DNA from 2 places in the Exiguobacterium sp. s150 genome. Region 1 is predicted to be linked to the other one. Evidence: riboswitches for the same ligand, from Rfam matches in the RefSeq annotation. Region 1 holds a riboswitch; the other holds the start of a gene.
The links. A riboswitch is a leader RNA that binds a small molecule or an ion and turns the genes downstream of it on or off. The one in region 1 is predicted to bind FMN.
Positions count from the first base shown of each region.

Region 2: another riboswitch for FMN. It lies ahead of ribD (bifunctional diaminohydroxyphosphoribosylaminopyrimidine deaminase/5-amino-6-(5-phosphoribosylamino)uracil reductase RibD); the one in region 1 lies ahead of KNP76_RS02550 (ECF transporter S component).

Region 1 covers NZ_JACSMC010000002.1:186,181-191,561, forward strand. The annotation lists gene KNP76_RS02535 (NupC/NupG family nucleoside CNT transporter) at 1-863, shown strand, start outside; gene KNP76_RS02540 (2'-5' RNA ligase family protein) at 927-1,472, shown strand; partial or broken gene KNP76_RS16015 (nucleotidyltransferase family protein) at 1,684-1,794, opposite strand; gene KNP76_RS02550 (ECF transporter S component) at 1,924-2,511, opposite strand; FMN riboswitch at 2,673-2,814, opposite strand; gene KNP76_RS02555 (HesB/IscA family protein) at 2,912-3,268, shown strand; gene KNP76_RS02560 (NAD-dependent epimerase/dehydratase family protein) at 3,377-4,231, shown strand; gene KNP76_RS02565 (NAD(P)/FAD-dependent oxidoreductase) at 4,271-5,248, opposite strand.
Region 2 covers NZ_JACSMC010000004.1:104,287-109,667, reverse strand. The annotation lists gene ribB (3,4-dihydroxy-2-butanone-4-phosphate synthase) at 1-595, opposite strand, end outside; gene ribE (riboflavin synthase) at 595-1,236, opposite strand; gene ribD (bifunctional diaminohydroxyphosphoribosylaminopyrimidine deaminase/5-amino-6-(5-phosphoribosylamino)uracil reductase RibD) at 1,217-2,299, opposite strand; FMN riboswitch at 2,452-2,594, opposite strand; gene KNP76_RS04100 (undecaprenyl-diphosphate phosphatase) at 2,687-3,499, opposite strand; gene KNP76_RS04095 (homing endonuclease associated repeat-containing protein) at 3,951-4,592, shown strand; gene KNP76_RS04090 (GGDEF domain-containing protein) at 4,640-5,381, opposite strand, start outside.

The sequences.
Region 1 (5,381 bases):
GGATCCTCGGGACGGCGCTCGCGAAAGCGCTCGGCACGTCACGTAAAGAGTCGCTCTCGGCGACGGCGAACATCTTCGTCGGTCAAACGGAGGCACCGCTCGTCATCAAACCGTATCTTCCTTCGATGACACAGTCAGAGCTCTTCGCAGTCATGGTCGGTGGTCTCGCCTCGGTTGCCGGTTCGGTACTTGCTGGATACGCCAAACTTGGTGTCCCGCTTTCATACTTGCTCGCAGCGAGCTTCATGGCTGCTCCAGCAGGTCTCATGTTCGCGAAAATCATCGTTCCTGAGACGGATGAGCCAGATGACAACATCGAAATCGCGGAAGATGAAGAGAACAAAGCAGCGAACTTCGTCGATGCGGCCGCACGCGGTGCCTCGGACGGTCTCTTCCTCGCCTTGAACGTCGGTGCGATGCTTCTTGCCTTCGTTTCATTGATTGCACTCGTCAACTTGATTCTCGGTGGAATCGGTGGCTTGTTCGGATTCGGTGACCTTACGGTTCAATTGATTCTTGGTTATGTGTTTGCTCCACTCGCATTCGTCATCGGTGTTCCTTGGGCAGATGCGGTTCAGTTCGGTAGCTTCCTTGGACAAAAACTTGTCTTGAACGAGTTCGTTGCCTTCTCTGAGTTCGCACCAATCATTGGCACAGGTGAGCTTTCAGCTCGTACAGAAGCCATGACGGCGTTCGCACTCTGTGGATTCGCCAATATCTCGTCGCTCGCGATCCTTCTCGGTGGTCTTGGTGGTATGGCGCCAAACCGTCGCGGTGACATCGCACGGATGGGTGTCCTTGCGATCCTCGCAGGTACGCTTGCAAACTTGATGTCAGCGACACTCGCTGGACTCCTTCTCTAATCAAACACGGTATACTCAGAGTGATCACTTCGGTGGTCACTCTTTTTTGGGGAGGAATGACATATGTATGGAATGATAGCGCTTTTTGATGAACAAACGGAGAAACGAATTCAAGAGGTATGGGAAGGCTTGAAACAAGAAGGAATTACTTCTTATGCATATGAAGTCTCGAATCGACAACCTCATATAACATTAGCTAGTTACAGTAGTTTGAATGTTGAGGCGTATATCGAACTGATGGACAGCTACTATCAATCGAAGGAGATTGTAAATCTAACATTTAGTACGTTGGGTACGTTCATTCAATCAAGTGCACTTTTTCTTTCACCTACAATCTCATCCGGATTGAGGAGCCTCCACTTAGAGCATCATCGTATATTTGGGGAGTTTAATGATAACGCTGAGTCCTTATATTTACCGGACTCATGGATTCCGCACTGTACACTGGCAAACAGATTGTCTAAAGAAAAGATGAAAAATGCTTTTGAATATTGTACTGATATTGTAAAACCTATAGCTGGAAAAATTGTAGAGGTGGCATTAATTGAATTAGTAACACCGGTTCACGTTCGAGTATTACATAGAGTGAAATTATCCGCACAAAAGTAACAAAGCTAAGTTACTTTTGTGCATTCTTCTGTCAGGTTTGTCATATGTGACTAGGACCGATAGAAGGAATTGACCAGGAAACGGTGGGGGTTTATCGTTCCTGACGAGGTATATCCACTTCATGGAGTCTCGGCCAAGTGGCTTGCCAATTCTTTTTATTGATCCGGGCTCGATAAATATGATGGTGTGAAGAGTCGTTCGCAAAGGCCGGGGTCGGTACTTCGTAGCCGTGCGCGTCATCCCATATTTTTGCCCGCACGTATCCGGCACAAATCCACCAATCGGGTAAACCGAGCGAAGCGACGATTGTCAACAGACGCATCAGTTCCACATCAGTCTCTAAAAAATGGGTCACATCTTCAGTCGTGTTCAATCCATCTCCTCCTATTCTCTCATTAGCATAGCGTACCTATACAAAAAGCACCTAGACCGGGGTCTAGGTGCTTGTCAGTTACGCTTGAAGTTGCATGCGCTGGCGTTCGATCCACGGCTTCAATTTAATGAAGAGCGGGACGAACAATGCTGTAATCAACAACGCTTTAATGAGGTTGAACGGCAAGATTCCATAAAGGACGAGGTTCGTCTTCACAGCCGGATCGGCCATCTCAGCCATCCCGAAGAAGAACGCGTATGCCGGTAAGATGAGTAAATAGTTCAAGATTGCCAAGCTGAGCGCCATCGTGATCGTTCCGGCAAGAAGACCTGAAGCGAGCGCTTTGTTCGTTTTACGTTTATGGTAGAACCAAGCGACCGGATACATGAAGGCGACACCTGCGAAGAAGTTTGCAAGTTCACCGACCGGAACGCCGCCGCCGTTAAAGACATAATAAAGGACGTTTTTTAGAGCGACGACCACGACGCCTGCGAGTGGCGAGAAGACGATCCCGGCGACGAGCGCTGGGATGTCACTGAAGTCCACTTTTAGGAACGGTGGTAGGAAAGGCAGCGGGAAGTTAAAGAGCATCAGTACGAATGAGATCGCCCCGAGCATCGATAACGTCACCAGTGTAGTCAATCGTTTGTTGCGCGTTGTTTTCATCAAAATCTCTCCTTTTGTCGCTCCTTGATGAATGGCACCCGTCGCATAGAAAAACCCGATTGCATCATAACAATCGGGAGAGTTTACGCGCATACGAAATAGATGTTTCCCGTCGCGGAAAAGACCACGTCAAAGAAAACATCCGAATATCGGTCGGATGCCGCCATCTTCTCCCATCCAGACTATACTGTCGGCTTTCGAATCTCACGAAATCAGCAAGCAACGCCTTGCTCGCTCACGGGCTGAGAAGAACTTGTCTTCAATACCGCCGGTCGGGAATTTCACCCTGCCCCGAAGATGGAACGATTTAATTTTTTTTGTTACAGTTTAGTTATACAAGATAATCCACAAAATCTCAAGCGAGTTGACTTGAGGTTAAGATAATGAAGGAGGAGTTCAGATGATTCATTTGACAGAATCAGCGGCGCTTCAGGTCATCGATATGATGAAACAGACCGAACGCCCCGATGGACAGTATTTACGGATCAAAGTACAAGGCGGTGGGTGTACCGGTCTGTCATACGGGATGGGATTCGACGAGGAAAAGACGGACAAGGACGTCCAGTTCGACCATCACGGCGTCCGCGTCATCGTCGCCGAAGCCGACCACGGTGTCGTCGATGGCCTCGAGATCGACTACAAGCAGTCGATGCTCGGTGGCGGGTTCACGATCAAAAACCCGAACGCCATCGCGACGTGCGGTTGCGGTTCGAGTTTCCGGACGGCGACGAACGCCGGGACACCAGGAGATTGCTGAACGGGGAGGTTGCAGACATACGTCTGCGACCTTTTTTTGTTCGTAGGTTATTCCAAGGAAATGAACGGGAATATTGGAGACAGAAGGATGAAAAAGGGGGCAGGGAGGATGAGAAAAGTACTGATTTTCGGTGGATCGCGCTATTTTGGTAAACGGCTGGCGCTTCGATTGGCAGAGGCGGGAGACGACGTGACGATTGTGACGCGAGGGCAACTGCAAGTGCCGGAGGCGGAAGGCATCCGCTCCATCAAAGGAGACCGTCAATCGGTGGCGACGATGAAAGACTTGTCACGGGAACGTTACGACCTTGTGTACGACAACATCTGTTTCACGCCCTATCAGGCGAAAATCGCAGCCGATGCGTTCATGGACCAAGTCGGGAAGTACGTGCTCACGTCGACGATGTCCGTGTACGCACCCGGCGCCGAGCTGAAGGAGAGTGACTTCAACCCGCTCCATTACGACTATCATCTCGATGCCGAGCACGATTACGGTCAAGGGAAGCGGGAGGCAGAATCGTACTTCTTCAACCGGGCCTCATTCCCGGTCGCGACCGTCCGGCTCCCGATTGTGCTCGGTCCTGACGACTATACGGACCGCCTCAAGTTTTACGTCGATGCGATTCGCCGGGAAGAGCCGATCGTCCTCCATCGTCCGGAGGCGAAGATGGGCTTCATCTCAAGTTTTGAAGCGGCCGCTTTCTTGGAATGGGTCGGCCGGGCGAACGTGACCGGGCCGTTCAATGCGGCGAGCGAGGGGATCATCTCGATGGGGGCGCTCATGGAGCGAATCGGTCAGCATCTCGACAAGCCGGTTCATATCATCAAAGACGGGGAATCTTCGCCTTACGACACGGACGTCGACTATTACATGTCGATTGCCGAGGCGAAAAAGGCGGGCTTTGTTTTCACGAAACTTGATGATTGGATCGACCGGGTCATCATCCAAACGATTCGCAAATGAAAAAACGGCCTCTCATCAATCGATGAGGGGCCGAATCACTTATTTCCCGGCAAATACCGAGGTCGAATGTTGTGGGTGACGCGCCGTCGGATCGACGAGCTGCTTCACTTGGTTGATGGCAATCGGGGCTTCACCGAAGCCTGTCGCGATCAGTTTGACTTTTCCTTCGTATGTGGCGATGTCTCCGCAGGCGAAGATGCCGGCGACCGTCGTCTCCATACGTGAGTCGACACGAATCGTGTTCTTCTCGAACTCCATACCCCAGTTCTTGATTGGGCCGAGTGACGAGACGAAGCCGTAGTTACAAATCAAGTCGTCGACTTCGATGAACTTCGACGCACCGTCTTTGTCCGTCAATTCGACCGACTCGATGTGCGTCTCTCCTGAGAGTGACTCGATGTTGTACGGCGTCCAGACGTTGATTGTCGAGGCTTTCATCTGCTCGACCGTATGTTCGTGGGCGCGGAAACGGTCACGACGGTGGACGATGTGCACTTCTTTGGCGATGCCTTCAAGCATGAGCGCCCAGTCGACAGCCGAGTCGCCGCCGCCGGCGATCATGACGCGGCGATCGCGGAACTTCTCCATGTTGTCGACGAAGTAATGTAAGTTCGCATAGTCTTCGCATCCATCGAGACCGAGCGGACGTGCGGCGAATGCCCCGTTCCCGGCTGTGATGATAATCGCTTTCGTATGGTACTCATCTTTGTTCGTCGTGATGTGGAACGTGCCGTCTTCAAGGCGTTCGACCGTTTCCACCGTCTCGCCGAGGCGATAGTCCTGTTCGAACTGATCGGCTTGAGCTTTCAGTTGGTCAATCAAATCTTGGGCTTTCACTTTTGGGAAGCCGGCGATGTCGTATATATATTTTTCTGGATAGAGCGTTGATAATTGGCCGCCGAGTTGTGGCAAGCTCTCAATCAACGTCGCATCGAGTTGGCGCATACCTGCATAAAATGCAGTGAACAACCCGACTGGGCCGCCACCGATGATGATCACATCTTTCGTCGATTTCATCGAATTCCTCCTCAAAACGTATACATTTATTATAATGACAATCGTCAATTAAATCCATTCTGTACAAACATGCAACAGATTCAAAAAAAATTCAAGAAGATAAGCTTTTCCATTGAGAAATCGAAACAAAGAG
Region 2 (5,381 bases), on a different contig from region 1:
TCTCCATATAGCGGACGAGCGCCTCAATCGTGACGAACTTCAAGTCATGGGCTTTTGCCACAAGTTCAAGGTCAGGTACCCGGGCCATCTCCCCGTCTTCACGGATGATTTCGCAGATGACGGCGACCGGTTCACTACCGGCGAGGCGGGCCAAGTCGACCGACGCCTCCGTGTGTCCGCGTCGTACCGAGACGCCGCCTTTTTTCGCGATGAGCGGGAAGATGTGTCCCGGCCGTTGGAAATCAACGGGCCGGGCGTTGATGTTGGCGAGCTCGCGCACCGTGTGGGCCCGTTCACTCGCCGAGATGCCCGTCGTCGAGTCGACGTGGTCGACGCTGACGGTGAAGGCGGTTCCATGCGGGTCGGTGCTGTTTTCGACCATCGGCTTTAAGTCGAGCCGGACGGCGACTTCTTCAGCGAGCGAGGCGCAGACGAGCCCTTTCCCTTCCGTGATGAGGAAGTTCATCGTCTCGGCCGTCATCTTGTCGGCAAGGACGACGAAGTCCCCCTCGTTCTCTCGGTCCTCATCATCGACGACGATAATTGGGCGACCTTGCTTCAAGTCTTCAATCGCTGCTTCAATCGTGTCAAACATCACCATCCCGCCTTTCCGTATCCTTGTGACGCCAACGATTCGAGCGTCATCGGTTTTTGATTCACTAACTTCTCCATATATTTTGCCAACATGTCACATTCCAAATTGACCGTGTCCCCGGCTTGTTTCATCCCGAGCACCGTCTCACTGTACGTGTGCGGGATGAGCGAGAGCGTGAAGCCGCGTTCCGTCACATCGAACACCGTCAAACTCGTCCCATCGACCGAGATCGAACCTTTCGGGACGATATACCGGAGAAGCGACGGCTCGCAGCTGATGTCGACGTACACCGCGTTCGCGAGCGGACGTTTCTTGACGATGCGCCCGACCCCGTCGACGTGACCGGAGACGAAGTGTCCGCCGAATCGTCCGTTCGCCGGCATCGCCCGCTCCAAGTTCACACGTGTCCCCGGGCGGACGCCGTCAAGGCTCGACGCTTTGAGCGTCTCGGGCATGACGTCGACTGCGAACGTCCGCTCGTCGAACGTCGTCACCGTGAGACAGATCCCGTTGACCGAGATGCTGTCCCCGAGTTTCACGTCCTGCAAGACGATGTCACCCGTGAGCGTGAGCCTAAGCGATGGCCCGTTCCGTTTCACCGCTTTGACGCTACCGATTTCTTCAACGATTCCTGTGAACATCGGGCTCCCCCTTTCGCATGACGAGTTTGATATCGTTGCCGATCGTCTCGACAGAACGAACGTCAAATTGTTCGATTGCCTCGAGCGGTCCGTCATGATTCGAGCGATAGAACCCGGCCTTGCCACCGAAGACGCGTGGGGACTGATACATGACCCACTCGTCGATGTATCCCCCGTCTAAGAGCGACGTCACGAGCGTCGGACCGGCCTCGACGAGGAGACGGCCGATGCCGCGGGCGTACAGTTCCTCGAGCACCCGTTCGAGCGTCGTATAGTCCGCCAGTTCGACACCACGCGACTCGAGTGCCTCACGTCTCGACACATCATCGGACGTCGTATAGACGAGCACTGGTAGTTCGTTCGCCGTGCGGACGAGCTGGCTCGCGTGCGGCACGTTCAACTCTCGGTCTAACACGACACGCAGCGGTTGTTCGGTCGGCCGCTCGAGTCGCGCCGTGAGCGCCGGGTCGTCCGCGATGACGGTCCCGATTCCGGTCAACACCGCGTCGACGTTCGCCCGTAGCGCATGGACGTCGAGTCGGGCTTCTGTCCCAGTTACCCATTTGCTCTCACCTGTCTCAAGCGCGACTTTCCCGTCGAGGCTCGTCGCCGTCTTCAAGATGACGTACGGGCGCTTCGTCTCAAGCGAGCGTAGGAATGCAGGATTGAGCGCTCGCGCCTCACGCTCGAGTAGGCCAACCTCGACTTCGATTCCCGCTGCCTTCAACCGGGCAATCCCGCGACCGGCGACGAGCGGATTCGGATCTTCCATCGCGATGACGACACGACGAACGCCCGACTCGATTAAGAGGTCTGCGCACGGCGGCGTCTTCCCGTGATGCGAGCATGGCTCGAGCGTGACATAAACGGTTGAACCATACGCAGACGCCCCGGCCATCTGGATTGCGTGTACCTCGGCATGCGGCTCACCTGCCTTCAAGTGAGCACCAAATCCGACAATTCGGTCGTCTTTGACGACGACGGCACCGACGAGCGGGTTGACCCCGGTCTGTCCGTCCGCGCACTTGGCCAATTGAATGGCATGTTGCATGTACTGTTTCATAATCTCCCTCCTTGTTTCGTACAAACAAAAAAGACCTGAAGGACATGTCCTCAAGGTCTCGGTGGGAGGTGTCAGCCGTATTTGGGCAAGCCAAATAAACGTTTTCTTTACAGAAAAGCGTACGACGAACTACAGGTCGCGCGGACCTGTCGATTTTCCTTCTCCCATCCAGACTATACTGTCGGCTCTAGAGTCTCACTAGATCCACCGTTCGCACACGTGCGCCCGGGTCACGGACTTAAGGCGTTCGCCTATCACCGCCGGTTGGGACTTTCACCCGACCCCGAAGGAATATTTGTTTGTACGCCCTTACTTTAGCGCAAAAAAGAACGGAAAGCAAAGAGGAAAGTGCAAAAAAAGCGCCACTCCGAGGAACAGCGCTTCAAATCAAGCCAAGAAGAGGACGACGAGAATCCCGACCGCCCAGCAATAGAACGAGAAGTACTTGAGCTCGCCCTTGGCCATGATGTGTTGGAACCATTTAAGCGACACGGCCGTCAAGATGTATGAGGCGATGAACGCTACGATGAGCGGCCCGAACAGCTCGCGCGTCTCCGGGTTCGTGAACAGTTCCGGTCCGTCCAACACGATTGTGCCGAGACTGACCGGGATGAACATGAAGAACGAGAACCGAAGCGCCGTCTCTTGTTTGATCCCAAGAAGGAGCGCCATGACGATCGTCGCCCCCGACCGGCTAATGCCCGGGATAAGCGCGGCCGCCTGGGCGAGCCCGATCAAGATGGCATCACGGAGCGTGATTCCGCCGTCGCCCTTACTTCCCCGCATGTTGCGGATGAACCAGAGGGCGAGGCCCGTAATAATCAACGTGTATCCGACCGTTGCGACACCGCTTAGCGTCTCGCCGATCCAGTCACCGAAGACGACTCCGAGCACGCCGGCCGGCACCGTCGCCACGAGCAACAGCCCGATGAACTTGACGTCAACCATCGTGTCGTCGCTACGATCTTTTTTAAACAAGAACGTCCAAAGACTGACGACGAGGCGGACGACGTCTTTCCGATAAATCGTCAACACGGCGAGGAGCGAGGCGAAGTTAACGAAAATCTCGAACGACAGCCCCGGCAACTGAATGTTGAGCAGCTCTTGGAAGATGACCAAGTGCCCGCTCGATGAAATCGGAATCGGTTCGGTGAAACCTTGAATCACACCGAGCAATAAGTAAAATAACCAGATTGTCATATTAAATGTTCCTCTTTTCTTTTTTCACTCAATGCGGCTATTTTAGCAGACTCTATCTTACACTGACCACTCTTTGAAAAAAATCATATATTTTAAAAACTTTTATTGATTAGTCTGAAAATTAAATTTACTATAGAAGGGTACTCAACTGGTGCAAAGGCGATGACCCCATTGACCAGTTGGGTACTTTTTTGTACAAATTATTACATTTTACCCATTTATAAAACTTTTTGTTTACATTAAAACCATTTGTTATTAAATTTGTAATAGAAATGTTACCCTTTTTTCGAATTCTGAACCTGACTTTAGACCTAGTCTTCTGTTAAAACGTTACAAAGAAATTACGAAATCCACTTATGATTTCGAAAAACTGTCCGATAGTATGATTGTAGAAGCATTTTTCGTCATCATTGTCGGTTCAGATATGAGTCCATGGAAGGAGGAACCATCATTGAGTCAATCGCTATCCACTAAATCCCATCACCTGTCCACCGAACAGCAGAGGATGATCCACTGCATTCGCCTCCTCGGGGACTTGTTGAAGGAACGTCCGCGCCGCTCCGTCTATCGCCGCTTCGCGATGGAACAAAACTGGCCGTCCCCCGAGTCGATTATCCGTCAGTTCGGCTCATGGGCCGAGGCGCTCGCCATCGCCGGTTACGAATGGCACGGAGAGACGACCGTCGATCTTCCGGATAAGATGCCGAAGTATACGCGTGATGACATCATCGAGACGCTCGCGCTCTATTCGCGTGACATGGGCTCGATCATCACATTGAAAAAGTATCAGGAATGGCGGAAACTTCATCCAAAGGCCCCGAGCCATTACCACATCGTCAAGACGTTCGGGTCATGGCACGACGCCTGCGCCGAAGCCGGTCTTGAGGCGAGTGTCACCTATTCGAAGTCGGAACTGTCCGGCGCGCTCCGGGAAGCGATTCACGAGATGGGCTTCTCCCTCTCCTTCGAGGCGTATCGCGAATGGGCGAAACGAAACAACAAACCTTCGACGAAAGCCATTTTACACCGTTACGGTTCTTGGTCGGCTGCCATCCACGCGGTCGAATCTGAAATATTTAGTTCGAAATTATAATCCATCATTCATGCAAAAAGGAGAATCCATCGCGGATTCTCCTTTTCTTATTGAATTCGTTCCGTCGACGTGTCCCGATAATGGGCGACCCGGTCGCGTCCGTTGAACTTCGCCCCAACATACATCGCCCGGTCGGCGTTTCGTAGGACGGTGTCGAGCTCGTCGAACTCGTGAATCGTCTCGATGCCGATACTCGCTGTCACTTGAAGCCGGACCCCTTCCGTGCCGAACGGATGGGCCTTGAGCGCTTGACGGATCTTTTCTGCCGTTAACAAGGCCGACATCTCGTTCATCCGCGGAAACACGAAGACGAACTCTTCCCCGCCATATCGTGTGACGAGGTCGCCGCCACGGACGAGTCGTGTGAACAGCGCCCCCGCTTCGATTAACACCTCGTCGCCGAACGCGTGTCCATACGTGTCGTTGACCGATTTGAAATGGTCGAGGTCGATCAAGAAGACCGACAACGGATACGAGGCGACATCGTTCATCCGTTCTTTCGTCCAGCGCCTTAGTGCCCGTTGGTTCGGAAGACCGGTGAGCGGGTCGGTCAGGCTCTCATGTTGCAGCCGGTCGCGCTCGTCAATGCGTTCGAGCGACCACGACAGCGTCTTCAACAGACGATGCAGCTCGACGGCGAGCGCCTCTTCATACGCCCCGTTCGCCGTCGTCGAGACCATGAAGCTGACGGCGTTCGTCGGGCTATACACCGGCTGGATGCCGAGCGCCGAGTGATGGAGCTCGCTCTGATGGGCCAACAGCTCGGGGTGCCATTCATGGAGCGAGTCG